Regions from separate parts of the Rathayibacter sp. AY1H3 genome, predicted to be linked through region 1. Evidence: predicted binding sites of a transcription regulator. Region 1 holds the regulator's gene; the other holds the start of a gene.

Region 1 (14,374 bases):
GTTGCGACGGACCAGCTCGAGCGCCCGCTGGTTGACGTCGACCGCCCACACCCGGGCGTCGGGGGAGGCGAGGGCGAGCGCGAGGGCGATCGGGCCCCAGCCGCAGCCGAGGTCCAGCAGGTCCCCGTCAGCGGGGGCGTCGGGCACCGCGTCCAGCAGGACGCGTGTGCCGAGATCGACGTGACCGGGGCTGAACACCCCTCCTGCCGTCGTGACCTCGAGGTCGCGGCCGGCCAGGCGGGCCTGGATCCTGCGGGGCCGGAGGTCGCCGTCGGGAGTACTCGAGAAGTAGTGCTCGGCGGCCATGAGAAGTGAACCTATCAAGACCTGAGGAGTTAGTGTTATCCGGATGACGGAAGACCTGAACGAGACCGACACGACCGAGGCCGTGGACGTCGTCTCGAGGGTCCTGGCGAACGCGCAGTCGCGTTCGGCAGGGTACTCGCGCTTCGTCGCGGGTGGAGCCCAGGCGCTGCAGAGCGCCGGCCACGAGGGCGAGAACAGCGACGGCGAGCAGTTCGACCGCGACGACCGGCAGGCGCTGCGACGCGTCGCCGGCCTCTCGACCGAGCTCGAGGACGTCACGGAGGTCGAGTACCGCCAGCTGCGCCTGGAGAACGTCGTGCTCATCGGCGTGTACTCGCAGAATTCGCTGGAGGACGCGGAGAACTCGTTGCACGAGCTCGCCGCGCTCGCGGAGACGGCGGGAGCGACGGTCCTCGACGGCCTGCTCCAGCGCCGCCCGCACCCCGATCCGAGCACCTACCTCGGCAAGGGCAAGGCCCAGGAGCTCGCGGGGCTCGTCGCGGCCCTCGGCGCGGACACGGTCGTCGCCGACACCGAGCTCGCACCGAGCCAGCGGCGTGCGCTGGAGGACGTGGTGAAGGTCAAGGTGATCGACCGCACCGCGGTGATCCTCGACATCTTCAGCCAGCACGCGAAGAGCCGTGAGGGCAAGGCGCAGGTCGAGCTCGCGCAGCTCGAGTACCTGCTCCCGCGACTGCGCGGCTGGGGCGAGTCCATGTCCCGCCAGGCCGGCGGCCAGGTGGGCGCGGGAGCCGGAATGGGCTCGCGCGGTCCGGGTGAGACGAAGATCGAGCTCGATCGTCGCCGCATCCACACCCGCATGGCGCGCCTGCGCAAGCAGATCACGGCGATGAAGCCCGCCCGCGAGGCCAAGCGCGCGAACCGCAAGCGCAACGCCGTCCCCTCGGTGGCGATCGCGGGGTACACGAACGCCGGCAAGTCGAGCCTGCTGAACCGGATGACGCACGCGGGCGTCCTCGTCGAGAACTCGCTCTTCGCGACCCTCGACGCCACCGTTCGCAAGGCCCAGACGAAGGACGGGCGCCTCTACACGCTCGCCGACACGGTCGGCTTCGTGCGAGCGCTTCCGCACCAGCTCGTCGAGGCCTTCCGGTCGACGCTCGAGGAGGTCGCGGACTCCGATGTGATCGTCCACGTCGTGGACGCCTCCCACCCCGATCCGGCCGGGCAGATCGCCACCGTGCGCGACGTGATCGGCGAGGTGGGCGCCCGCAGCATCCCCGAGATCATCGCCTTCAACAAGGCCGATCTGGTGGACGAGGGCACGCGGCTGGTGCTGCGCGGTCTCGCTCCCGACGCGGTCTTCGTGTCGGCGCGCAGCGGCGAGGGCATCGACGAGCTGGAGGCGCGGATCGCCGAGATCCTGCCTGAGCCGGACGTCGAGATCGACCTGCTCGTGCCGTACGACCGTGGCGACGTGATCTCGCATCTGCACCGCAGCGGCCGGATCCTGTCGACGCAGTACGTCGAGGGCGGCACCCACGTGGTCGCCCTCGTGCACGCCGATCTGGCGGGCTCGCTCACCGAGTTCGCGGTTCCGCGCGCGGCCGTCCAGGCCTGATCGCCACCACCCGAGCGCCCGTCTCCCCGTCAGGGAGGCGGGCGCTCGGCGCATCCGGGAGGGGGTGCGGCGACCCGCACCACCGACCGGCGGCGGCCGGAGGGTTCGGCGACGGGGTTTCGGCGGCCCTCCTCCGCCTTCCCGTGACCGCGACGGAGGGGCGCGCGCCCCGATCGCCGGTGCCCGTCGAACGCAGGAGGGGCCCGGCCGGCTGCACGCCGGTCGGGCCCCTCCTGCACGCCCGGTGTCAGACCGAGCGCAGGACCGCCACGATCTTCCCGAGCACCTCTGCCTCGTCGCCGAGGATCGGCTCGAAGTTGGAGTTGCGGGGCAGCAGCCAGGTGTGGCCGTCGCGCTGGCGCAGCACCTTGACGGTGGCCTCGCCGTCGAGCATGGCCGCCACGATCTCGCCGTTCTCGGCGGTGCGCTGCGAGCGGACCACGACCCAGTCGCCGTCGCAGATCGCGGCGTCGATCATCGACTCGCCGACGACCTTGAGCATGAAGAGCTCGCCCTTGCCGACGAGCTGCCGGGGAAGCGGGAACACCTCGTCGATCTGCTGGTCGGCCATGATCGGCACGCCCGCCGCGATCCGGCCGACGAGGGGGACCATCGCCGCGTCGCCGACCGTCGCGGTCGACTCGAACGACCCGTCGTCCTCCGTCGAGCTGGGGACGTCGATGAGGATCTCGAGGGCGCGGGGCCGGTTCGGGTCGCGGCGCAGGTAGCCGCTGAGCTCAAGCTGGTTGAGCTGGTGGGTGACGCTCGACAGCGAGGCGAGGCCGACCGCGTCGCCGATCTCGCGCATGCTCGGCGGGTAGCCGCGGCTCGACACCGAGCGCTGGATCGCGTCGAGGATCGCGAGCTGCTTGGCGCTCAGGCTCTTCCGGCGCCGGCCTGCGGCCGCCTTCGTCTTGGCGGCCGGGGTCCCGGCCCTCTGCGCGTCGCTCACGATGCTCCCTCTTCCCGGTGCGCACGCCGCGTGCGCGCCCGCCCGGTCGCGACCCGACAAGGAATGTCGGTGGTCGCTGCTGTACTACGACCAGGCTCTCGAAACTGTATCCGCCGGAACTCCCGACTCGGAACATTCGTTCGAGTGTGTCGCGCGCAAGTCCGCACGCGGATCAGCTGGAACGGTCTCTTGACCGCTTCATCGTTCGAAGATATGTTCGGTACAGGCGTTCGGGGCGGCCCTCCCGGCCGAGGGCCTCTCCGAATCCCTGTTGAAAGGAGCGATCCCATGACCGCACAGCTCACCTCCCGCCCGCTGCAGCGCTCGTCCGCGGCCCGGCCCGTCGAGGTCCTGCCGTCCGCTTCCGAGCCGATGAACGCGTTCGGCGAGGCGCGGATCGTCCGCACCCGTCTCCGCCTCACGCGCCGCGGCCGCGCCGTGGTGGCCGCTCTGGGAGCCCTGCCGATCGTCGCGGGTGCCTTCGCCTTCGGGCTCAACGGTGGTGGAGCGGTCGCGTCGAGCGACGCCGCTGCAGTCGAGTTCCAGTACGTCACCGTCCACGCGGGCGAGTCGCTCTGGTCGCTCGCCGAGGAGCTCGCCCCGCAGGCGGACCCGCGCGACGTGGTCGACGACATCCTCTCCCTCAACCAGCTCTCGAGCGCGGGCGTCGAGCCCGGGCAGCGCCTCGCCGTCCCGGCCGAGTACGACACCGCTCGCTGAGCCGGGCTGCCCGGTCGTCCGCGTCGGGCGCTTCGCTACCATTCCCTGGTGACGACTCTCGACGACCTGCCCCTCCGCGACGACCTCCGAGGCAAGCACCCGTACGGCGCACCCCAGGCGGTCGTGCCCGTCGCCCTCAACGTCAACGAGAACACCCACCCGGTCCCGGACGACGTGATCGCCGACATCGTCGGGCGGGTCTCGGAGGCGCTGCGCACCGTCAACCGGTACCCCGACCGCGAGTTCCGAGAGCTGCGCGACTCCCTCGCCGGCTACCTCGGTCACGGGCTCACCGCGGACGGCGTGTGGGCTGCGAACGGATCGAACGAGGTGCTCCAGCACGTCCTTCAGGCGTTCGGCGGTCCCGGGCGCTCGCTGCTGGGGTTCGCGCCCACCTACTCGATGTACTCGATCCTCGCGTCGGGGAGCGGAGCGGAGTGGATCCCCGCTCCGCGCGAGGCGGAGTTCGAGATCGGAGCCGAGTACGCCGCGGAGCAGGTGCGCCGGGCCCGGCCCGACATCGTCTTCCTCTGCGCGCCGAACAACCCGACCGGGACGCCGCTCGACCTCGCCGTGATCGAGGCGGTCTACGACGCGACCGACGGCATCGTCGTCGTCGACGAAGCGTACGCCGAGTTCGCCGGCAGGGGCGCGCCCACCGCGCTGAGCCTCCTCCCCGGGCGACCGCGCCTGCTCGTGTCCCGCACCATGAGCAAGGCCTTCGCCTTCGCCGGTGTCCGCCTGGGCTACCTCGCCGCCGACCCCGCGGTGATCGACGCGCTCCGCCTCGTCCGCCTCCCGTACCACCTGTCGGCCCTCACCCAGGCCGCCGCGACCGCCGCCCTCGCTCACGCCGACGAGATGCTCGCCATGGTCGGCGAGATCATCGTGCAGCGCGACCGGATGATCGACGGACTGCGCGCCCTCGGCTACCGCCCGTACACGACCGGCAGCAACTTCGTCCTCTTCGGCGGCGTCGCGGATCCGGCCGCCGTGTTCGAGGGCCTGCTCGCCCGCGGCGTGCTCATCCGCGACGTCGGCATCCCGAACCACCTCCGCGTCAGCGCCGGCACCGAGGAGGAGACGACCGCGTTCCTCGAGGCGCTCGCCTCCCTCCCCGCACCGTCGGCCGACCCCGCGGTGGCGCTTTCGCGCGAGTAGAGGTCCGCCCTGGGTCGGTGACGCGGCGCGAATAGACTGGGAGGCATGACCTCCCCGAGCGCCGCACCCGGGCGCACCGCCTCCCTCAGCCGTGCCACCAACGAGTCGAGCATCGAGCTCTCCCTCGACCTCGACGGCACGGGCGTCGCCGATCTCGAGACCGGCGTGCCCTTCTTCGACCACCTGCTGACGGCGTTCGCGAAGCATTCGCTCACGGACCTGCGCGTCCGGGCCCGCGGCGACATCGAGATCGACATCCACCACACCGCGGAGGACATCGGCATCGTGCTCGGCACGGCCATCCGACAGGCTCTCGGCGACAAGGCCGGGATCTCCCGCTTCGGCGACGCGCTCGTCCCCCTCGACGAGGCGCTCGTGCAGGCCGTCGTCGACATCTCGGGGCGCCCCTACCTCGTGCACACCGGCGAGCCGGAGGGCTTCGCGCTGCACCTGATCGGCGGCCACTTCACCGGGTCGATGGTGCGCCACGTCTTCGAGGCGATCGCGTTCAACGCCGGCCTCACCGTGCACGTCACGGTGCTCGGCGGCAGGGACCCGCACCACATCGCCGAAGCGGAGTTCAAGGCGTTCGCCCGCGCCTTTCGTCAGGCCAAGGCCCTCGACCCGCTCGTCTCCGGCGTGCCGTCGACGAAGGGCGCGCTGTGAGCTCGGCCCGCCCCTCCGTCGTGGTCTACGACTACGGCTCGGGGAACGTGCACTCCGCCGTCAAGGCGCTCGAGCTCGCCGGGGCCGACGTCGAGCTGACGGGGGACCGGAAGCGGGCGCTGGAGGCGGACGGCCTCCTCGTGCCCGGCGTCGGCGCCTTCGACGCCGTGATGTCGGCGCTGACCCGCGCCCGCGGCGGCGAGATCATCGAGAAGCGCCTCGCCGGCGGGCGCCCCGTCCTGGGCATCTGCGTCGGGATGCAGGTGCTCTTCGAGCGCGGCGTCGAGCGCGGGGTCGAGAGCGAGGGCCTGGGCGAGTGGCCGGGGACGGTGGACCTCCTCCCGGCCGAGGTCGTCCCGCACATGGGCTGGAACACCGTCTCCGCTCCCGAGGGCTCGGTGCTCTTCGACGGCATCGCCGAGGAGCGCTTCTACTTCGTGCACTCCTACGGCGCCCGCGAGTGGTCGCTCGACGTGATGCCCCCGTTCCCGCGTCCCGCGGTCACCTGGGCCGATCACGGAGGCCCCTTCATCGCCGCGGTCGAGAACGGGCCGCTCTCGGCCACGCAGTTCCACCCCGAGAAGTCGGGGGCCGCCGGGCTCCGGCTGCTGGCCAATTGGCTGGGCACCCTCCGCACGAACTAGGATCGGCCGGTGGTCGGCGCCTCCAGGGGCCGGCACCGGCTCCGAGACTGAGGATGACGATGAGCGAGTTCACCAAGGCCCCGGGCCTGGTCCTCCTGCCCGCGATCGACGTGGCGGGCGGCAGGGCCGTGCGGCTCACGCAGGGCGAGGCCGGGACCGAGACCAACTACGGCGACCCGATCGACGCCGCGGGCGACTGGGCCGACCAGGGCGCGGAGTGGATCCACCTCGTCGACCTCGACGCCGCCTTCGGCCGCGGCGACAACCACGGCATCATGAAGAAGGTCATCCGGCAGGTGAAGGGCGTCAACGTCGAGCTCTCCGGCGGGATCCGCGACGACCGCAGCCTCGAGTCCGCGCTGAGCGCCGGCGCGAAGCGCATCAACCTCGGCACCGCGGCGCTCGAGAACCCCGAGTGGGCCGCGAGCGTCATCGCGCAGTACGGCGACCAGATCGCCGTCGGGCTCGACGTCCGGGGCACCACGCTCGCCGCGCGCGGCTGGACCAAGGAGGGAGGCGACCTCTGGCAGGTCCTCGACCGCCTGGAGGAGGCCGGCTGCACCCGCTACGTCGTCACCGACGTCACGAAGGACGGCACGCTCAAGGGCCCGAACCTCGAGCTCCTCGAGCAGGTCATGGCCCGCACCCACCGCCCCGTGATCGCCTCGGGCGGCATCTCGAACCTCGACGACATCGCCGCGCTGCGCGACCTCGTGCCCCAGGGGCTCGAGGGCGCGATCGTCGGCAAGGCGCTGTACGCGGGCGCGTTCACGCTCGCGGAGGCCCTGGATGTCGCATCCGAGTGAGCCCCGCCCGCTCCCGGCGCATCTGACCGACTCCGCCGGCACCCCCTGGGCGGGCCGGCACTTCGAGCCGAGCGCAGCACCGGAGGACGACGGGAGCGCCCCGGAGGCGCTGGTCGCCGCGCTCGAGTCCTTCACCCGCGGCACTAGCGGCCCGGAGGCCGTGGTCGACGCGCTCCGCACGTCCCGCCTGCTCATCCCGCTGGTCGCCCGCCTCGGCGAGGAGGCCGAGGGGGTCGGGGGACTCCGGGCGGACAAGACGCAGGAGCTCGCGATCGTCACGGTCGCCGGACCCGACGGACGCACGGTGCTCCCCGTCTTCAGCGGCGTCGAGAGCATGCGCCGGTGGGACCCGGCCGCCCGTCCCGTCCCTGTCGACGGGCGCCGCGCGGCCCTGGCGGCCGTCGCGGAGGGCACCGAGGTGATGGTCCTCGACCCCGCGTCCGAGCGGGAGTTCGCGGTCCGGCGCCCGGCCCTCTGGGCGATCGCGGAGGGCGGCGACTGGCGGCCGGCCCCCGCCGATGCGGAGGTGCTCCTGGCTCTGCGCGCGGCTGCGGAGGGGGAGCGGGCGGTCGCCTCGCTCGAGGTGCGCGCGGGAGACCCGGAGCAGCGCCTCGCGGGGCCCGAGCTCGTGGTGGTCCTGAGCCTGCGCCCGGGGCTCGATCAGGACGCGCTCGGCGCCCTCGTCGCGCGATTGGGGGAGCGGTGGGCGGCCGACGAGACCGTCGCGCAGCGCGTCGACTCGATGACGCTGCAGCTCGCCGCCGCCCGCTGACTCCCGATCAGGTGACCGGGCCGGTCCACTTCTCGCCCGGGCCCTTGCCGATCGGGTCGGCGATCGGGGACGCCTCACGGAACGCGAGCTGGAGGGTGCGGAGGCCGTCGCGCAGGCTCCGGGCGTGCATGTCGCTGATGTCGGGCGCCCCGGCCGTGACCAGGCCCGCGAGCGCGTTGATGAGCTTGCGCGCCTCGTCGAGGTCGACCTGCGCTCCGGGCTCGTCGGCGAGCCCGCACTTGACGGCGGCCGCGCTCATCAGGTGCACGGCGGCGGTGGTGATGATCTCCACCGCCGGGACCTCCGCGATGTCGCGCGCGGCCTCCACGTCGGAGGCTCCGCCGTCCTCGCCGAATCGTCGCGTGTAGTCGTCGTCGTACTGGGCCATGGGTCCTTCGTTCGTCGTCCGTGGTGGAGGGGCGCGGCCGCCGGAGCAGAGGATCGAGGGGCGGCCGGATCCGGTCTGTCGGGCGGGCCGCCGGTCTGCTATGGTTGTCCGGGCTCCGAGGCATGTCCTCGGTTCGAAAGTGGAGATTCTCCCACCCGCGCTTGACCGCTTCACAAGGTTACCGGGTCAGAAGCACTCCGCCCCCGAGGGTCGTCAGACCACCGGAGGCAGGGCTGCGGCTCTCGAGGTCCGCCTCGGGAACCGCGTCACAGGGTGCGAGCGCCGTGCTGCAGGCACGACGTGGACGGGACGATCACCTCTCTCGGGTGCGCTGGAGAAGACTCCGGCAGCGCAGCTGCACTCACCGAGATCAGAGGAGAAACGCAATCAGCGATCCCCGTACCAACGACCGTATCCGCGTCCCCGAGGTCCGCCTCGTGGGTCCCGCAGGAGAACAGGTCGGCGTCGTCAAGATCGAGGTCGCCCTGCGACTCGCGCAGGACGCAGACCTGGACCTGGTCGAGGTCGCCCCCAACTCCAAGCCGCCCGTGGCCAAGATCATGGACTACGGGAAGTTCAAGTACGAGCAGGCTCAGAAGCTCAAGGAAGCCCGTCGCAACCAGGCGAACACGATCCTCAAGGAGGTCCGTTTCCGCCTGAAGATCGACAAGCACGACTACGAGACCAAGCGCAAGCGCGCCGAGGGCTTCCTCAAGGCCGGCGACAAGGTCAAGGCGATGATCCTCTTCCGCGGTCGCGAGCAGTCGCGCCCCGAGATGGGCGTCCGCCTGCTCCAGCGCTTCGCGGAGGACGTCGCCGAGTTCGGCCAGGTCGAGTCCACCCCGACCATCGACGGTCGCAACATGGTGATGGTCATCGGCCCGCTGAAGAACAAGTCCGAGGCGAAGGCCGAGGCCAATGCGGTCCGCGCCGCTCGTCGCGAGGCCAACACCCCCGAGGACACGGCCGAGGCCGAGTCCGTCTAGTACTTCGCCGCCCCGGCCTCGGGGCCGGTGGACGCCCCGCTCGCGGGGCACCGGTTTCGCCCCGCCGAGCGCGGAGTGACGTTCACAAGGAGAGAACATGCCCAAGATGAAGACCCACTCGGGTGCCAAGAAGCGCTTCAAGGTGACCGGCTCCGGCAAGGTCATGAAGCAGCAGGCCGGCATGCGTCACAACCTGGAGTCCAAGTCCAGCGTTCGCACGCGCCGCCTCAACCAGGACCAGGTCCTCGCCCCGCAGGACGCCAAGGTCGCCAAGAAGCTTCTCGGTCTGTAGCCCACCGCCGGCGCAGCCCGCTGCGCCGCGTGGTCGCTACTCAGCCGACACGGATCGATAGGAAGAAACAGCAATGGCAAGAGTGAAGAGGGCCGTCAACGCCCACAAGAAGCGTCGCGTCATCCTCGAGCGCGCCTCGGGCTACCGCGGCCAGCGGTCGCGCCTCTACCGCAAGGCGAAGGAGCAGGTCACCCACTCCCTCGTCTACTCGTACCGCGACCGCCGCGCCAAGAAGGGCGAGTTCCGTCGTCTCTGGATCCAGCGCATCAACGCCGCGTCCCGCGCGAACGGCCTGACCTACAACCGCTTCATCCAGGGCCTCGCCCTGGCCGGCGTCCAGGTCGACCGCCGCATCCTCGCGGACCTCGCGATCACCGAGCCGGCCACGTTCGCCTCGCTCGTCGCGACCGCGAAGAGCGCGCTGCCCGCCGACACCTCGGCGCCCAAGGCCGCAGCGTAGTCAGCACGGCTTCCCGGAGGGGGTCGCGACCGAGAGGTCGCGGCCCCCTCCGTCGTTCGAGGGCCCTCCCGCGCCGTGTCTGCGGGGGCGGCGATCACCGCGCCGATAGGCTCGCCGCATGCTCGACAACCCCCGCTCTCCCCGTGTCCGCTCCGTGGCGAAGCTCACCCGCCGCCCGGCCCGGCTCGAGACGGGGCTCTTCCTCCTCGAGGGCCCGCAGGCACTCTCCGAGGCTCTGCAGTACCGCCCGGAGCTGATCGTCGAGTCGTTCGCGACTCCGACCGCTCTGGAGCGGCACCCCGAGATCGTCGCCGCGGCCGCCGAGGCGGAGGTGGAGATCGAGTACGTGACCGAGGACGTCCTCGACGCGATGGCCGACACCGTCACTCCGCAGGGCTTCGTCGCGGTCTGCCGTCAGTTCCCCACGTCGCTCAAGGACGTCGTCGCCTCCGAGCCGCGCCTCGTGGCGGTGCTCGAGGAGGTCCGCGATCCGGGCAATCTCGGCACGATCATCCGTGCCGCCGACGCCGCCGGCGCTGACGCGGTCGTGCTGTCCGGCCGCTCGGTCGACCTCTACAACCCCAAGGTCGTGCGCTCCACGACCGGCTCGCTCTTCCACCTCCCGGTCGCGGTCGGCGCCGACCTCGCCGACGTGCTGGGCCGGCTCCGCGGCGTGGGACTGCGCTCCGTCGCGGCCGACGTGAAGGGGGAGGACCTGCTCGACGTCCGCGCACGCGGGGACCTCGCCCAGCCGACCGTCTGGGTCTTCGGCAACGAGGCGCGCGGCCTCGAGGACGAGTCGCTCGCCCTCGTCGACGGCGTGGTCGCGGTGCCCATCTACGGGGCGGCGGAGTCGCTCAACCTCGCGACCGCGGCCTCCGTCTGCCTGTACGAGAGCGCCTTCGCGCTGCGTTCCTGAGAGGAACCGGGCCGAGGGGGCCGCGAACCTGGAGAACAGGGCGCGTTGTTACCCTTCGGTTAAGAATTCCCTCATGATTTGACCGGCCCATCCCCGTGTGCTTCTCTGACGGCATGGTCACAGCCCCGCAAGACGAGCGCGCCGCCGCTCCCGCCGGTGAACCCCTCGTCGTCCTCTCCGGGGTGCAGAAGCACTACGGCGACTTCCAGGCTCTGAAGGACATCGATCTGACGGTGCACCGGGGCGAGGTCGTCGTGGTCCTCGGCCCCTCCGGATCCGGCAAGTCGACGCTCTGCCGCACGGTCAACCGGCTCGAGACGATCTCGGGCGGCACCATCACCATCGACGGGCAGAAGCTCCCGGAGGAGGGCAAGGGCCTCGCCGCGCTCCGCGCCGACGTCGGGATGGTCTTCCAGTCGTTCAACCTCTTCGCGCACAAGACGATCCTCGAGAACGTCACCCTCGGCCCGATCAAGGTCCGCGGGCTCTCCCGCAAGGACGCGGAGGCCCAGGCCACGGCGCTGCTCGACCGGGTCGGCGTCGGCCACCAGGCCGCCAAGACCCCGGCCCAGCTCTCCGGCGGGCAGCAGCAGCGCGTCGCGATCGCACGGGCGCTGGCGATGAAGCCCAAGGTGATGCTGTTCGACGAGCCGACCTCGGCGCTCGACCCCGAGATGATCAACGAGGTCCTGGACGTGATGGTCGGGCTCGCCAAGGACGGGATGACGATGATCGTCGTCACCCACGAGATGGGCTTCGCCCGGAAGGCCGCCGACCGCGTCGTGTTCATGGCCGACGGCGAGATCCTCGAGGACACCGACCCGGAGTCGTTCTTCACCGCGCCCCGCACCGACCGGGCCAAGGACTTCCTCTCCAAGCTCATCACGCACTAGAAGCGCGATCAGCAGCCACCAGGCAGGTCGGACCCGTGACCCGGGAGCCGACCCGACATCGCCCGCTCCGGCGGGCCGAACCCCAGGAAGGACGATCATGCGCACCAGGCTCATGTTCATGACCGCGGGACTCGCAGCAGCGACCCTCGCCCTCGCCGGCTGCTCCGGCGACTCCGGAACCGCCGGCGGCGGCGCCGGTGGAGGCTCCGAGGGAGGGACCTCCGCGTACGAGGTCGCCTCCGACGTCACTCTCGAGGGCAGCCCGACCTTCGACGCGATGACCGCGGACGGCAAGGTCGTCATCGGCGTCAAGGAGGACCAGCCCGGGCTGGGCTACCTCGACGCGGCGACCGGCGAGCGCTCCGGCTTCGACATCGAGATCGCCAAGTGGACCGCCGCCTCGCTCGGCTTCGCGGCCGACGCCATCGAGTTCAAGGCGATCCCGTCGGCCAACCGCGAGGCGTCGATCGTGAACGGCGACATCGACTACTACGTCGGCACCTACTCGATCACCGACAAGCGCAAGGAGCAGGTCGGCTTCGCCGGACCCTACTTCGAGACCGGCCAGCAGCTGCTCGTCGCGGCCGACAACGACACGATCACCGGACCGGACGACCTCACCGCCGACACCACCGTGTGCTCGGCCACCGGCTCCACCCCGATCCAGAACATCCGCACCAACTACCCCGAGGTGAAGACCGAGGAGTTCGACACGTACTCGCAGTGCGTGGACGCGCTCGCCGACGGCACCGTCGACGCCGTCACCACCGACGGCGCGATCCTGATCGGCTACGCCGCTCAGCGGCCCGACGAGCTCAAGGTCGTCGGAGAGCCCTTCAGCACCGAGCTGTACGGCATCGGCCTGCCCAAGGACGACGACGCCCTGCGCCACTTCGTCAACGGCATGCTGACCGACGGCGGCGAGACCTGGAGCGCCATCTACGACGAGACGCTCGGCCAGTCCGGCACGACCGTCACCCAGCCGGCGGTGAACGACTACTAGGAGGCGCCCCGGGCGGCCCGACCGCCGCCCGGGGGTCCCCTCTCCTCGACCACCACCACCGCTCCGATAGAAGGGCCAGCCGCATGGATGTCCTGTTGAACAACCTCGACGTCTACGTCCCGGCCTTCGGCAACACCCTGATCCTCTTCAGCGTCTCGCTCGTGTTCGCCCTGCTGATCGGCACGGTGGTCGGCGCGATGCGCGTCTCGCCCGTCCCGATCGCCCGCGCGGTCGGCACGGTGTACGTGAACACCATCCGGAACACCCCGCTCACGCTGGTGATGTTCTTCTTCGCCTTCGGCTACCCCAAGCTCGACCTGCCGCAGGTGGACTACACGAACCTGGCGATCTGCGCCCTCAGCCTCTACACCGCGACCTACGTCGCGGAGGTGCTGCGCTCGGGCATCAACACCGTGCCGATCGGCCAGGCCGAGGCCGCCCGCGCGATCGGTCTCGACTTCGGCCTCACCATGACGCAGGTCGTCCTGCCCCAGGCCTTCCGCTCCGTGATCCCGCCGCTCATGAGCGTCCTGATCGCGCTGCTGAAGAACACCACCGTCGCCGCCGGCTTCTCGGTCGCGGAGGCGGGCACCATCGTCCGCGTGCTCAACGAGCGCGGCGAGAACAGCCTCATCGTCGTCCTCTGGGTGGCCCTGGTCTTCGTGGTCCTGGTCACCCTGCTCTCGCTCGTCCAACGTCAGCTCGAGAAGAAGTGGAGGGTCGCCCGATGAGCTCCGTCCTCTTCGACAACCCCGGCCCCCGGGCCGTCGTGCGCAACCGCGTCATCGGCGTCGTCGTCGTCCTGCTGATCGCGGCCTTCCTCGGCTTCGTGGTCTGGCGCTTCGCGGAGTCCGGCCAGTTCGACGCCTCCAAGTGGCGCGCGTTCGGCTACCCGCTGGTCTGGCAGAGCATCGGCGGCGCCCTCGGCCGCACGCTCGCGGCCTTCGCCACGGCGGGCGTCGCCAGCCTCGTCCTCGGCCTCCTCCTGGCGATCGGCCGGCTCTCGGACCGGCGCTGGATCAACGTCCCCGTCACGCTCTTCATCGAGCTGTTCCGGGCGATCCCCGTCCTGATCCTGATGATGCTGATGTACTACGGCCTGCCGTTCGCGGGCCTCAAGCTCAGCCCCTACCTCGCCGTCGTCATCGCCCTGACCCTCTACAACGGCTCCGTCTTCTCCGAGATCTTCCGCGCCGGCATCGAAGCCCTCCCGCGAGGACAGAAGGAGGCGGGCTACGCGATCGGCCTGCGCAAGTCCGGCGTGATGCGGCTCATCCTGTTCCCCCAGGCGATCCGCTCGATGCTGCCCGTGATCATCGCCCAGCTCGTCGTCGCCCTCAAGGACACGGCGCTCGGCTCGATCATCACCTACAACGAGCTGCTGTACTACGCGCGCTACCTGGGCAACCAGTCGAGCCTCGACAGCCCGATCATCCCGGCGGCGATCGTCATCGGAGCGATCTACATCGGCATCTGCCTCCTCCTCTCGGGGCTGGCGAAGTGGATCGAGATCCGCACCAAGAGCGGCGGACGCGGCGGCCGCACCATCGGCGGCCACCCCGCAGCCCGCGCGCAGACGGACACGCAGCTGATCGCTGTGCAGGACTGAACTGTGAGGATCGCCCGAGGGCGATCCTCACCGCGGTCGGCTTCCTGACGGGGTCGGGTTCCGCAGAGCCTCCTGCGTCCGGCTAGGAGGAATCGCTCGCACGCGATTCCTCCGTTCGCCTCGAGGGTCCGGCGATCGCTCAGCGCATCGAGCGGTGGTGCTCCGCTCCGGCGTCGTCGACGCGGAGGCGGTGGTGATCGGGGAGTCGCGATCGG
Region 2 (14,374 bases), on a different contig from region 1:
TCGTACGTGGTGGCGCCGGAGAAGCCGGAGCGCACGTCCGGCACGGCGGCCGCGGACTTCAAGGCGCTGTTCACGGAGGGCTGAGAGATACCGATCAGACGCGCGAGCTGCCTCTGCGTGGTGTCCTGCGCGGCCCGGCGCAGCTCCCGCAGGTACGACACTCTCGTCACGACCTGACGGCTACGCAGCCGGCGAACGGCCTCCCCATCGGGCCTCTGAGCGATCGCCATGGCAACCACCTCCTATAGAGGATTCTATCGAAAGACCGTAACGGTCAGTAAAAATGCCCGAGCGGAGGGCGTGCTCAAGGATGGAGGCCGTGGACGTCTTCACTCCAAGTCTGTTACTTACAGACCAACAGACTTCCGAATTTCGGCCTCCGACCCGCCCGCGATCTGGTCACTTCTCGCGAGAAGAAGATCGATCGCTACTCGGATGAGGGTGTTCTCCGTGATTCGCTCGGTCCCGGCGGGCCTGATTCGCGTGAGTCGACGCGCGTGCGCAGTCAGTGCGGTGTACTGATCGTCTCGGATCTTCGCTTCTTTCCTGGCGAAGGACCGGTAGCCGGCTCCCTCAGCCGGGTCCTGTCGAGTTGCAGAAGCGTCGTCTTCCACTTCCGGCGACTTCGACGGCTGAAGAGGTTTCACCGCCTCTGGGGATGCTTCGAGGGGAGTGAGAGACAGATCCGCCTGAGGCGGCGTAGACAGCATTGCGCTGAGGTCCTGGCGGGCCATTAGGAGCTCCTCGTGGTCGAGTGCGCCCAGATGGAGGTGAGCTCCAGGGCGACTGCGTTGTAGTCGTAGATCGCATTGGCGGTTTGCCTGGTGTCGGGGTACTGCGTCACAACGTCTCCGGTGAGCGGCGAATCGCTGATCGATTTGTACTGTCGGATGTGCTGCTTGAAGCGAGGGAGCTTGAGGCTTACATCCACGAGATTGACCCAGTCTTCGAGGAGGTTCGGTACACGCATGTCCACCTTGCCGAGCAGGACTCGGTACGGAACATCTCGCGGCTCGATGAGCTTGCTGATCGTGTTGCGCGTCGGATCGACAGCAAGCGCTTCTGGAACCATCGGCACGATCGCGAAGTCGGAGACATCGAGAACGGCACCGAGGATCGCCGTATCAGTCAGATTTCCTGGTGTATCTACGAAGACCACGTCGTACGGCAGCTCCCGCAGGCGTGTGAGCGTGTTGGGGTCGGTGTTCTCCGCGAAGTCGAAGGGCAGCCGCTCCCCCGCCCGAGCCGCCCACATGGTGGTCGACTGTTGGGGGTCGACGTCGACCACGAGCACTCGCGCGTTCTTGGCGGCGACTGCCGCAAGGTTCATCAGGCTCGTCGTCTTCCCGACCCCGCCCTTCTGATTTGCCAGGGACACGATGCGCATGGATGCTCCTATCACTTCCGTAGTTACAGACTACCAAAGTTCGGCCGTAGATCTCCAACTTCGGAAGTCTGTAACTTACGAAGTGCGTGGTCGACCGCTACCCCGACGACCCAAGTTGCACCTGGTCGCCCTCCGAGCAGGGCTGGCGCATCGATGGATGCTCACACAGCAGGTCTCTTCTGACGCTTGAGCCGGTTCGTTCCACAGGTCCAAGTGGCATGCGGAACACCTCCACTGCCGCTGCAAGCAGGTTCGCCCGTTAGTTGATCCAGGACCTACAGAACTACGAAGTCTGTAACTCTGTACACCTGTTCTGCTCCGTATCCGCTGGCGCACAGGGCTCCCCTCTTGCGATGTGACTTACAGAGTTTGTGACTCTGTAATTTACAGAGAACGACGCTGCGACCTGTAGCCGAAGTTACAGACTTCGTAGTTCTGAATCTTCCGAAGTTTGGACTCATACCGCAATCTGGTTCAGGTTTCCGTGCGCCGGCATCTGCGGTCAGTGCGCGAACGCCGTCGCCAGTTCGCCCCAGTGGGTTGTGGAGCGTGGGGAGAGCGCGCCGCGCTTCATCGTCCAGACGGGTCCCTTGCGGATTCCGGCGAGCCCGAAGCCGACAGCGGAGCGGCCGTGGCGCTTGGTCACGGCATCGATGGTCGCGCCGAGGCCCTTGGTATCAAAGACGGTGTCGAAGCCGTCGAGGAAGGCGTGGGAGTTCTTGGGGGAGAGGTTGGTGAGGATGACGCTTGCGCTGTTCAGAGCGCACGGTGGAGGTGGTGGAGGCAGACGGTGACGACGCCCCAGATCTGGAGGTCGCTGAGCTCGGGGACGAGGATCGGCGGGTACTCGGAGTTCTCGGCGCGCAGGATGACGCCGCCGCGGGAGAGCTCGAGGCGTTTGACGGTGAGTTCGCCGTCGAGGATCGCGACGACGACGTTGCCGTGCTTGGGGGAGAGGGAGCGATCGACCACCAGTTCGTCGCCGTCGCTGATGCCGGCGCCGATCATGCTCTCCCCGGAGACGCGGACGATGAAGGTCGACGTCTTGTCGCGGATGAGGTGGTCGTTGAGGTCGAGGGAGCCATCGAAATAGTCCTGGGCGGGGGAGGGGAACCCGGCAGCTACCGCGTCGCCGGCGACGAGGAACGCGATCGCCACGGCGTCCAGCGCCGGAGTCGAGATCCGCTCCACGATCGTCACAGTCATCTCGATACCTCCTGACCAGTTCGAACATACGTTCGATGAAGGTCGAGTGTAAGTCGGAGGGTCCGACAGCGCTCCTAGGCACCAATGGTCCGGCCGCTGGGTGGAGCCGTCTCGGGCGCGTCGAGCTCGTCGGAAATCCATGTCAACGTCGAGGGGCAGCGTCGGGGCTAGGCAGCGGTCGAGGACCACCAGAGCGATCCGGGGGCGAGCATGCCGGTGCGTCCCCAGTGCAGCGCCTCGCGGTGATCGCCGCGGCCGGCGGCGTCGCGGGGGTAGAGCGGCCAGACGCGCTCACCGGGTGTGGTGTCCTCGAACAGGGGTCGGCTCGTGACGTGTCGGCGTCGAGGGCGTTGCCTGGGGGAGGACGAGCGGTGGGTCAGCTCGGCTTGCCACCAGGCCCAGACTTCGCGCTCGACGTCGTAGCGATGGGCTCGATCTGCGAGGGCTCCGTGAACGCCGAGGGTGCGAGCTGCGGCGGTGCGCAGGTCGCGCTTGGCGCGAGTCCACCCGGTCGTGTGCTTGATGATCAGCCGGTGTGTGCGCAGGCGGGAGAGGGCGGTGGCGGCGGTACGGCTGGTGACCCCAAGCAACGTGGCGGCGGCGTCGAGGGCGAGGGTCCCTTCGCGGCGCAGCAGAGCGTAGGTCTTTCCTGCCAGGTGTCCCAGGCCGGCGCGGGTGAAGAGGTCGTGCCGGGTGTCGGTGAGGTCTGCTTCGAGCATGGTGAGGAGCATGGTTCGTTCGGTGAAGATCGGCCCGGGGGGGCGGGGGTTATTAGTAGTTGTGACCGGACCTTGCAGTAAACCTGTGGAAAGGTGCTCGGACAGTCGCCATTCGCTGGCGTTCGAGCCGTCCGCGCGGACGACGAGCTGCACGTAGCCGTCCTCGCGCAGCGTCCGCAGGGCGCTGGCCGCGGTCGTTCGGCCCAGGCCCGCGAGGAGGGCGAGGTCACGGATGGAAGCGGCCACGGTGCGCTTGCCGGTGTGCAGGGTCAGGTAGGCCAGAGCGGTGAGGATCGTCTTCTCCGACGTCGCCCGCTCGGTCCGCCCCCACCGGCCCGGGCTCACCCGGAACCGCTCGACGAGGGCGCTGACGGAGCCGACGAGACTCTCCAGCTCCACCAGGTCGCCCGGCTCGCGCTCGGACGGGAGAACGGCGTGCAGCGCCGCGTACTGGAGCGCCTTCTGCCACTGCCGCGTCAGGCGCTCCGCCGCTTCGTCGCGCGAGCGCGGACGGCGGTTACCGCGACCGGTGTTCTTGGTCCGGAAGTGCTCCATCCCGGGAGCGGTCCGAGCGGCGTGCTCGACGTCGGTCAAGGACCAGCCGGCGTGCGCCGCGGAAAGCAGACACATGAACGCCGTCCACGACGGATTCGCACCGCCACCCGCGGCCGCCATGTGCCCGGCGCCGGCAGCGCTGAGCTGGCGGTGTGCCCGATGCGTGGTGGTCGGGGCGGCCGGGGGAGCAGCGTCGATGGCGCGTGGCGGGCGGGAGGCTTGCAGCGCAGCGGTCACGGCCTCAATGGCGGCCGCGGTGACGGTCGCATCCAGCAGCTCCTCTGCGCGACCGCGCAGAACGCTCGAGAAGCTGCCGTCGCGGTGCGGGGACAGGGGAGGTCGAGCGGCGCCGGTTCGGGGGTTGCAGAGCATCCCGTGATCCAGCGTGCGGAAGTTCGCGCGCGCGGCGATCGCCAGCCGAGCCACCAACTCGGCCGGAGCACCCTCGGCGAGTGCGATCCACAGGTGCCGGCCGCCAGTCCCGGAGGACTGGCACACGAGATGGGCCACCTGGTGTGTGTCCAGAACGGCGGAGAGAGCGTCACAGTCGTCCGCGGCCTGCTCCATGAGGTCCGCGTCGACGCCGTGGGAGTCCTTGCCGTCGAAGTCGAAGCAGAGCAGCCGGAACGTGCCGGCGTCGTCCGTAAGGTAGACGGCCCAGGGAGTGCTCGGGGCGACTGGAGAGATCAGGAACGCCGTGGGGTACGCGTTCTCGTCCAAGCGCCCGTAGGCGTCGCGGCGCATCGTCCGGACAGTGCCGCGCGGGCTCAGCCGACGCGTCAGGGACCATGCGTCGCCGCCGAGCGTCGACGAGCTGCTACGGCGCGCCGAAAGATCCATCATTGAATCTCTCAGCCCGTCGTGTAATCTTTCGGGCATAGAGAAGCCTCCCGTGAGGGTGGTGACTTGATTAGCTCGGACCCGTTGCTTTGGTCGGTGTCGGGGTACGAGCTACGAAACTTGGTGAGGCCCGCTTCGGCGGGCCTCCTTCGTTTAAGCGGCGGAGATGTGCGCCTCCTGGTCGATATCGAACGTCGGTGCCAGCACGGGCAGACGCCCGGTGGAGTCGCGGAGCTGATCTGCCAGAAGCTCGAAGTACAGCGAGCGGGAGACGCCTGAGGCCTTGGCGGCGCCGTCGACGTCGTCCTTCAGCACGTGGGGCATCTGAAACTCGACGGGCACGGTGACGGCGCCGTTGCGCGCGCGTCGCTTCTGCTTGATCGGAGCCATGCCTCCAGAGTGCTGATCTAACCCCGGGATTGTGCGCGCCACGCCGAGCGTAGGGCGGATCAATCCCGGGATTAAGCGCGATTGCTGCCGAGGGACAGGGGCGTCAGCCCAAGTCGCGCCGTGACGGCCCCTACCTGCCGGGGCATGAGACTCCCGTCGAACAACCATGTCGGCACCCTACCAAAATAGGTGCTGCTACCGTACCGATTCCGGTACACCATCCAAAGAGTCAGCCAGGACTCTGAAGCCACTCACGAACCGAAGCGTCGAATGCGTCCGGCGCGACGTTGTACTCCCAGGCATGCGCAGCGGGCGGGAGCAGGGCTAGCGCGCTCCGCTCGACGTTCACGCTCACGAAGGCCCGTGACAACGAGGCAGGCACCTCCCGATCTCCGTCTGAGTGGATGAGGAGGGTTGGAACGGTGAGTCTCGGTCCTCGGGTCCAGTCCAGGGCATCGAAATCGATGGGCCCGGGAAGTCCTACAAGGGTGCTGAGGGGGCGAGTGGAGAGCGCGAACGTCCCAAGTGCACCCACCACCGATGGCAGATGAGCGCGGCGCGCTCCAGCCCGAATGACCTGCCGCCAGTCGGTGGCGGGCGCGATGAGGACGAGGGCTGTGATGAGTTGGCGGTGTCGAGACCGCTCGGTGAGTTGAAGTGCGATTCCGCCACCGAGGGACCAGCCGAACAGAACGATGCTGTGCGCTCCGTGCTCCACGGCGTAGTTGATCGCAGCATCGACGTCATCCCATTCGGTTTGACCGAGAGTCGACGCCCCGTTCTTCGTTGGTGGCCCATCTCCGTCACCTCGGAACGAAGGAACGAGTGACGTGTAGCCGAGCTTGCGTGCTGCCGGGACTGAGCGCAGCGCGGTGATGCGGGTGGTGCGGATGCCGTGCACGTGGATCGCCCAGGTTGTTTCGCCCTCGCCGCCGGTCGACGGGAAGAGCCACGCCGGACACGGGCCTATTGGCGCGTCGACGTGGATCTCGCGCACGCGCGGGTCGATGTCCTCAGGACGCGCGAAGACGTGCCCGGTCCATCGGCCTTCGTGAGCGGTGGAGAGATCGCCGCCGGTGACTCGAAGAACCTCGCGGCGAACGGTCCGCTCGATCGCGTCGTGATGAAGAATCCGGCCGACGAGCGCGTGGCTCCGATCGGAGTCGAACCAGAAGCCGTACTCGCCGTTGTGAAGGGTTTCGGGCGTGGCGTGGAGAGTGAGGCTGTCCGGGGTCGCCGAGAGGACCTGCATGGTCTTCTTGCGCCCGGGCAGCACGACTCGCCGCCCCAGGACGACACCGATGCCTGCCAGCAGGGAGAGGGCAGTCACAGCGGCTCCCGCTACTCCTACGACAGCTCTCACGCCGACTTGCCGGGCGCTCATCGAGTCCAAGCTCTTGTGGTCGCGGGGGAGGGGAGCTGTTCCATAACGATGGCCTCCGCCGCTGCAACGTGACGAGCGTCGGCTGGTGTCAGACGGCCGCGGTGAGCGTTCTCGAAGTCGCGTAGCGCGATGACCAGGTCGTATACGACCGCGATCGATGATTCGTCTCGAACGCGACTTGACCCGTTCGTAGTCCGCATCACCGCGAGTCTGCCGGCGAGGCGCCGAAGTCGCCGTGCATGCCGACTGAGTCGCGCCTCGCGCATGGCCTTCTGCAGTGTGAATGAGGCGATTCCGGTGACGATGAGGATCACGCCGCAGTAAAACAGGAAGTCGAACGCGTTCCGCAGGAGGACGCGGAAACCGAGGTCGGTGACCTCGAAGTGGTCGAGGGACAAGACGATGATCTCGTCGATGCAGGCGAGGATGACGAGGCTGCTGCCTGCGACGAAGAAGCCGTAGGAGCGCGCTTTTCTGCGACGGAGACCGAGCAGGAGCATCGTCGAGATGGCGAGGATCGCCGTCATATAGATGCTGGCGTAAAGCCAGGTACCTGTCTGGGAGATGTGCTCGGTGATGAACGTTTTCGAGGTGGGTTCCTTGTCGGCGATGAACAGGAACGGCACGACGAAGGACACGAGCATGGCGGCGAGGATGAGCTTCCTCGTCCAGAATCGCGGGGTGCTGCGGGACTGAAGGAGGGCTGCTCTCATGACCAACCAGAACGCGGTGGTCGCCAGGACGTTCTGGGCGAGGTTGATGTAGTTCTCGCCACCGAGGAACCGGTCCAATCCGGGGTGGACTCGGGTGAGGAGCGCGAGGGAGCCGACTCCGCTCGCGAGCCAGGACAACCGGCTCGAGGGCTGGGAGACAGCAGCGGGGATCCGGGCGACGAAGACGACGGCGAGGACCACAAGAGCGATCAGGGCTAAAGCCTGCATCTACCCGAAGACCTCCTCGTCCTCCCGGAAACGAGGACGCAGGAGTGAGCGGGAAAGAAGATGGGCGAGGTGCTCTGCTTCGCCTTCGAGGATGCGCCGGTCCCCATCAACGTTCTCGAGGTCCTCCAAGCCGCCTGCTTCCAGGAGCCGGCCGCGCACGACTCCGTTCGTCCCCCGATAGGAGGCGACGGAAGAGTCGTCCCCGAGGACGTTGCAGCCGGGGTGGCGGAGGGCGATATGAGCGAGTTCGTGCAGGATGCAGTGCATCTGGTAGAGCCGGGTATCGGTCGAGCGGTAGAGAATCTGGGCCTCGTCGGGAAAATCGACCCAGAGAGCTGTGAGCGTCTGCCAGTCATCGTCGTCGATGGCATCGACGTGGATCGGTTTGCCGTGCAGGTCAGAGACATGCTTGAGGAGGGCATCCAGGGTCTGATCGTCCTGGAACCGGTTCTCCTCGAACGTCTGCGTCGTGCGTGCGGCGACGTCGGCGTGTTCGAACCACAGGGCTTCATTGCTCTGGGTGGTGCTCATTCGGTAGTGCCCTCCTTCGGAGTTCGCTCGATCGACAGAATCGCCTTGGTCACGGCGGCGAGCTGCTTCGCGTTCATGCCCCCCAGCGCTCGAGCACTGATCGAGGTGGCTCCGGTAGCCAGTAGCGCCCGGTGGAAGCGGATCTCCGCTTCGATGAGCTCGCTGGCTTCGTCTTCACGCCTTGCGGTCAGGTACTCGTAGCTGACGCCGAAGAACTCGCTGAGACCGACGAGCAGATCGACCGGGAGCCGCGTGGAGCCCTCCAGCTCAAGCAGCTCATCCCAGTCCTTCGGCTCGAAGCTGATGTCACGACCGCGGATGGACTGAACGAGGGTGTCGAGAGTGAAGATCTGAGCATCCGCACTCGTCGGCCCTTCGGCGAGGAATCGGAGTCGTCGAGCGAACTCCCTGCCGTCGATGCGCTCAGCAGTGAGCTCTCCGCCACTGTCTTCCGGGTTCGGAGAAGACGCGAGCTGCAGCACTTCGTACGGTTCGACCCCGAAGGCTCCAGCGAGCTTCTCGATGTCGTTGGTGGTGAACGGCGCTTCGCCGCGCAGACGGATGTAGAAGTAGTTCGCCGAGATGCCCGCAGCACGGATGAGTTCGGTGTTGGTCAGCCGTGCACGATCGCGAAGCGTCTCAACCGCGCGGACCACGCGTCGCGAAAAGTCGGTCGGTCCCGGCGCCGGTCGTCTAGCCACCCCTGGAATGTACCAAAGATGATATAAGCCCATTTCGGTAACCGAACCGGGTTGCATTAGCTACCGAAATCGGTAGTTTTGACGTGTGCCCGCTTCTTCGTCTCGGTACTCGACCGTCTTGCTCGCCCTCATCGCCTCCCTCCTCGTGAGCGGCTGCTCGCCGACTTCGCCAGATGAGGCGTCACGTGAGACCGCCTCACCTCTCCCCAACACCCGATTCTCATCGCCGACGCCGACCCCTGAGGGCGTACAACCGGTCGACACGGAGCCGTCCCCAGAACCGTCTCTCATGAGCACAGCCGTCGCGATTGCGACGGAAGCGGTGATGGCGTTCTGCCGTCCAACGCTCGGTTACGACACCTGGATCAGCGAGCTCTACCCGTTTTTGAGCCAGCGGGCAGCAGTGGCCTACGAGACGGTCGACCCGGCGAACGTGCCCTGCACGAGTCTCACGGGCGCTGCGACCGTCCGCGACGGTGACGGCGCGTTCACGATGCGCATCCTCGTCCCCACTGACGCGGGGGAGTACTCCGTGTACGTCCACCGCACCACGGAGAGCACTCCCTGGTCCGTTGAGCAGATCACTCCTCTGGCCTCGGAGTAGCCGAGTGGAGAAGGGCGGACTGGGGGTGCTGGCGGCGGTCATGGTGCCCGTCGTGGCGGTCGCGATGCTGTTGTGGGTGCTGTTCTTCGGCGGTTCCGCTGCCGCGGCATGCCTGCCAGGCGGGGGACCCGTCAACGTCTCCGCGATCTCTGCGGACGCGAAGGTCGGCGCCTATGGGCACGACCAGCTCGTGAATGCAGCACTGATCGTGAACGCGGGAGCGGCGAAGGGGCTCGGCGCGGACGGGCAGACGCTGGGCGTGCAGACGGCGATCGGGGAGTCCTCCCTGGTGAACATCGCCTACGGGGACGGTGCGATCAACCCGGACGGGTCAGTTGCCGACTCGACCGGACTGTTCCAGCAGCAGTCGAGCTGGGGCACCGTCGAGCAGCGCATGGACCCGACAATCTCGGCGGGCTTCTTCTACGACCGCCTCGTGGCGGTTGAGGGCTGGCAGTCGATGGAGCCCTCCATCGCGATCAACATGGTCCAGCGCAACGCCGACCCGAACCATTACACGAAGTACCGCGCCGACGCCGTGGCGATCATGACCTACCTCAACGGCCTCGGCAGCAGCGCGACCGCACCCGCGACGAACGTTGTACCGGTCGAACTTCCGTCGACGCCGGCCAGCACCGCACCTGCGACGGCTGCGCCGATCCGTGGATGCGTCGCCGTGTCCGGTGACGCGCAGGCCCTCGCAGCCGCACTCGTGACGGCGATGGACGAGGGGCGCCTGCGTCTGCTCGAGGACCGCTACGCGCAGCAGATCCGCGACATGGCCGCCGGGACCGCCAAGGAGAACTGCGGCATCGACGTCCGCATCCTCCAGATCATCACCATCGCGCTGAACACGTTCGGGAAGGTCGGCGTCTCCGACCTCAACCGACAGTGCACCGGCTCGCTCCTGGGCGCAGGCACCGGCTCCTCGCACTGGATGAACGGTGGCGGGAACGCGGTCGACTTCTTCTCCTTCGACGACACGGCCACTACCGGCTGCGACGCGAACGCGCTGCAACTGCTGACGGTCCTGGACCCACAGGTGCCCCAGGGCTCCCGCGCCGGCCAGATCCAGTGCCGCTCGACCACGTATCAGCACATCACCCAGTTCGGTGACACCCCGAACCACCTGCACTTCGACGTCGCCTACGCCGACGGCCCCCTCACCACCGGATAACCGGACCCTTTCGACGTCGCACCCGCGGCGCCGATCACCCCGCACCACCCACCACGAAACGGAGCACACCATGTCTGCACTGCTCGCAGCAACGACCGACATCCTCACCACCGCGGGCGCGCTCGGCGCGGTCGTGCCGGATCCGGGCCCCGGGGGCATGCCCCCCGGGTTCGAGGCCTTCACCACGGTCATGGGCTGGGCCAAGTGGGTCGGCCTCGGCGTCGCCGTCGTCGGCCTGATCATCCTCGGCGTCACCATGACCGTCTCCGCCCGCCGCGGCGAAGGCGGCGAGATCGGCGGCTGGCTCGGACGCCTGCTCGTCGGCGTGATCATCGTGTCCGCCGCGTTCACGATCGTCGGCTTCCTGATGGGCGCGTAGCGTCCGGAGGAAACCGACCGCACCACCAACGAAAGGCACGACGTCATGAGCGACACGGAGAAGCGCAACCCGTTCACCAGTCGAGGATTCATCTTCGGAGCGATCGTCTTCGGAATCCTCGTTCTGGCCGCGATCCTGCTCGCCGTCACGTCCCTGGACAGTGGTGGCGGGCAGCGCACCGCCACGCCCGCCACCACTGCAACGCCCACCTCCGAGGCCTCAGAGCTCGACGCCGATGCTGCGAGCATCTGCGGCCTCCCTGGACTCGACGAGAGCGGCAGCCTCGCTGCCGCACCCGACGCGGAGTGGACCATCGTCGGGACCATGGCAGCGCCCTCCTCAGAGGATGCAGGGCCTGGCGTCGTCGACGCCGACGGAGTCCGCAGCTGCTACGCGCACACCGTGGAGGGCGCAGCCTTCGCCGTGGCGAATCTCTGGGCGATGGGGACGGACGGCCGTCTGAGCGATCTCGTCACCGAACGCCTCACCGTCCCCGGCCCCGGTCGAGACGCCGCGCTGGCCCGCGAGACCACTCAGAGCAACACCGGCCTGAGCTCCCAGATCGCCGGCGTGAAAGTCCTCGCCTACGACGGCCAGAACGCCACCATCGACATCGCCTTCCAGATCTCCGACGGACGTCTCATCAGCTTCCCCTACGCCCTCAGCTGGTCCGAGGGCGACTGGAAGTTCGTGCTCACCGACGACGGACTCCCCACCTTCCGCCCGGTCGCTCTGCAGAGCCTCGGCGGCTACCTCCCTTGGAGCGGCACCACATGACCCCAGTCCCCGACAAAGAGCCGTGCTCCGTCGTCGACGTTCTCTGCTGGACCGGAGAAGGCATCGGCAACGTCGTATCGCAGGCGTCGAACGACGCTCTGCAGCAGTTCGTCAACAACATCCTGGAGGGCTTCGGCAAAGCGGTTGTCTCGCTCGGCACCCTCTGGGTGAACGTTCCCTCCCCGGTGACTGTCGTCGACCGGGGAGGCGGCGTTAACGGCGGCGGCACACCGCCCCTGCCTGAGGCGTTCGAGACGATCCTCGGCTATGTGACGTGGGTCGCGGCGGGCCTCGCGGTCATGTCGCTCATCATCGCCGGCGTCATGATGAGCACCCGTCGCCGCCACGGCGACGGCGAGGCGCACATGGGACGCATCGGCGTCATCATCTTCGCCGTCTTCCTGCTCTCCTCCGCCTCAGCGCTCGTCACGGGGTTCCTACCCCTGGCGCTGCACCTCAACGAATCTTCGAGCGTCGTCGGCTGGGTGCAAGGGCAGCTCGAGTGGTACGCCGGAGGACTCGCGATCCTGTCGATCCTCGTCGCCGCCGGCCGCATGGTGTGGACGCAGCGCGCGGGCGAGTTGCGCACCCTCGCCCGGTCGGTACTGACGCTGATCGCCGTCGCCGGCGCGGGACTCGTCGTGATCCGTCTCGCCACGCAGGCAGGCGACGCCTTCTCGATCTGGATCCTCAACAACTCCACCGACTGCGACGTCACCAACGGTGAGAGCAACTGCTTCGGCACGAACATCTTCGCGATGATTTCGCTGACCGCAACGTCGGGTATCGGCCTCATCGGCTTGTTCCTCCTCGGCATCCTCGCCGTGCTCATGACCTACGTTCAGATCGCGCTCATGGTGTTCCGCGGCGCGATGCTCGTCGTCCTCGCCGGCATCTTCCCGATCGCCGCGGCCGCGACCAATACGGAAATCGGGCAGCAGTGGTTCAAGAAGACGATGGCCTGGACCCTCGCCTTCATCCTCTACAAGCCAGCCGCGGCAATCGTCTACGCGATCGCGTTCCGAATGACCGGCACTGATCTGTTCAAGTCGGACGGCACCGGGCTGTTCCAGATCGTCACGGGCCTCGCGCTGATGCTCATCGCGCTCGTGGCCCTGCCCGCGCTGATGCGCTTCCTCGTCCCCGCTGTCGCCTCGGTGGGCGGGGGCGGAGGAACGCCCGGCGGCGGTGGCTTCGGCTCCGCACCGTCCGGCAGTAGCGCCTCCGCAGGCAGCAAGGGGTCACCCGCTGCGACTCCGGCCGCCTCCGGTGCAGGCGGCGGCGCAGCAGCAGGCGGTGGCGCAGCTGGCGGAGCTGCGGCCGGCGGTGGTGCGGCAGCGGGCGGTGCGGCGGCAGGCGGTGGTGCCGCAGCCGCGGCAGGAGGCCCGATCGGTGTCGGCCTTGCGGTGGCAGGGAAGGCCGCCGAAGGCGCGAAGCACGCAGCAGGGGCGGTCAAGGCCGCCACGGACGACGCCACTGGCGGCAACGGAAGCGGGAAGTGATGAGCACCACGACTCCCACGCGCAGCGCTGAGGCGCCGCGCACGTACGGCAATTGGCGTCGCCCGCAGACTGCGGGACTCGGCGGCCTCGGACAGCTCGCCACGGGCGTGCTGTTCGTCGGCATCCTCTCCTCGATCATCGCGTCGATGTTCTCCGGCCTCGGGGCCGCGCTGATCGTCGCCGCGATCTTCGGCGGGATCTTGCTGACGGTTTCAGTGAAGGACAAGCACGGGCAGAGCGCCCTCGGAAGGACGGTGAATCGCGTGAACTGGATGCGGACGAAGGCCAAGGGAGCGAACGTCTACCGTTCCGGTCCCGCGGGTCGAGCGAAGTGGGGCACGTTCCAGCTCCCCGGACTGGCCGCGGCGTCGCAGCTTTCAGAGCACGAGGACTCGCATGGGCGCCGGTTCGCTCTCGTGCACGTCCCCTCGACCAAGCACTACACCGTCGTGATCGCCACGGAGCCCGACGGCGCCGCGCTGGTGGATCAGGAGCAGGTCAACAACCAGGTCGCGGAGTACGGGATCTGGCTTTCCAACCTCGGAGACGAGCCTGGCATCGAGGCAGCCTCCGTCACCGTCGAGACGGCCCCCGACACCGGTACGCGCCTGCGCTCGGAGGTCGAGGGGTCGATGGACCCGGATGCGCCGGAGTTCGCTCGAGCGATGCTCTCGGAGGTCGTGAGCAGCTACCCGGTCGGGTCGGCCACGATCCGCGCCTACGTCGCGATCACCTTCTCCTCCTTGTCTCGCATCGGCGGGAAGCGCCGCAACGCGAAGGAGGTCGCCGCCGACCTCGCCGCCCGCCTGCCCGGCCTGACGACGAGCCTTGCCGCGACAGGGGCCGGCGCTGCACGGCCGCTCGGTGCTCAGGAGCTGTGCGAGGTGATCCGGATCGCCTACGACCCCGCCGCCGCCGTCCTGATCGATGAGGCCCGCGCCTCGGGTGACGTGCCCGAGCTGTCCTGGACGGACGTCGGCCCCGCGGCCGCTGAGTCCCGGTGGGAGTCGTACCGGCACGACGGTGCCGTGTCGACGTCGTGGACGATGACCTCCCCGCCGCGCGGAGTCGTGCAGTCGGGGATCCTCGCGCGCCTGCTGGCTCCGCACCGCGACGTCGCCCGCAAGCGCGTCACCCTGCTCTACCGCCCCATCGACCCCGCCCGCGCCGCGGCGATCGTGGAGGCGGACCTGAACGCGGCGCAGTTCAACAACTCCGCGTCGACCAAGCCCACCGCCCGCTCGACCCTCTCCACCCGCTCCGCCCAGGCGACCGCGGCGG

What was found. Region 1 encodes LexA, which represses DNA repair genes until DNA is damaged. Its sites were predicted from a motif close to TCGAACANNTGTTCGA; they were not measured.
Region 2: a site for LexA is predicted at 2,614-2,629, ahead of C5C33_RS14205 (LexA family transcriptional regulator). Genes of this name have one in related genera too.

The regions. Positions count from the first base shown of each region.
Region 1 is NZ_PSUU01000009.1:63,421-77,794, forward strand. Features, by position in the region: gene C5C33_RS05580 (class I SAM-dependent methyltransferase) at 1-306, opposite strand, end outside; gene hflX (GTPase HflX) at 350-1,888, shown strand; gene lexA (transcriptional repressor LexA) at 2,136-2,840, opposite strand; gene C5C33_RS05595 (LysM peptidoglycan-binding domain-containing protein) at 3,129-3,560, shown strand; gene C5C33_RS05600 (histidinol-phosphate transaminase) at 3,609-4,721, shown strand; gene hisB (imidazoleglycerol-phosphate dehydratase HisB) at 4,767-5,387, shown strand; gene hisH (imidazole glycerol phosphate synthase subunit HisH) at 5,384-6,031, shown strand; gene priA (bifunctional 1-(5-phosphoribosyl)-5-((5-phosphoribosylamino)methylideneamino)imidazole-4-carboxamide isomerase/phosphoribosylanthranilate isomerase PriA) at 6,091-6,837, shown strand; gene C5C33_RS05620 (SseB family protein) at 6,821-7,609, shown strand; gene C5C33_RS05625 (DUF1844 domain-containing protein) at 7,617-7,997, opposite strand; gene infC (translation initiation factor IF-3) at 8,435-8,983, shown strand; gene rpmI (50S ribosomal protein L35) at 9,081-9,275, shown strand; gene rplT (50S ribosomal protein L20) at 9,349-9,735, shown strand; gene C5C33_RS05645 (RNA methyltransferase) at 9,854-10,654, shown strand; gene C5C33_RS05650 (amino acid ABC transporter ATP-binding protein) at 10,768-11,547, shown strand; gene C5C33_RS05655 (glutamate ABC transporter substrate-binding protein) at 11,645-12,550, shown strand; gene C5C33_RS05660 (amino acid ABC transporter permease) at 12,634-13,281, shown strand; gene C5C33_RS05665 (amino acid ABC transporter permease) at 13,278-14,159, shown strand.
Region 2 is NZ_PSUU01000039.1:4,172-18,545, reverse strand. Features, by position in the region: gene C5C33_RS14225 (helix-turn-helix domain-containing protein) at 1-230, opposite strand, end outside; gene C5C33_RS18825 (hypothetical protein) at 348-734, opposite strand; gene C5C33_RS14215 (ParA family protein) at 734-1,387, opposite strand; gene C5C33_RS18620 (DUF4113 domain-containing protein) at 1,890-2,042, opposite strand; gene C5C33_RS14205 (LexA family transcriptional regulator) at 2,144-2,593, opposite strand; gene C5C33_RS14200 (hypothetical protein) at 2,761-4,434, opposite strand; gene C5C33_RS14195 (hypothetical protein) at 4,861-5,097, opposite strand; gene C5C33_RS14190 (S9 family peptidase) at 5,327-6,427, opposite strand; gene C5C33_RS14185 (hypothetical protein) at 6,478-7,422, opposite strand; gene C5C33_RS14180 (hypothetical protein) at 7,423-7,953, opposite strand; gene C5C33_RS14175 (helix-turn-helix transcriptional regulator) at 7,950-8,654, opposite strand; gene C5C33_RS14170 (hypothetical protein) at 8,944-9,258, shown strand; gene C5C33_RS14165 (hypothetical protein) at 9,263-10,435, shown strand; gene C5C33_RS14160 (hypothetical protein) at 10,506-10,814, shown strand; gene C5C33_RS14155 (hypothetical protein) at 10,860-11,591, shown strand; gene C5C33_RS19145 (hypothetical protein) at 11,588-13,093, shown strand; gene C5C33_RS14145 (SCO6880 family protein) at 13,093-14,374, shown strand, end outside.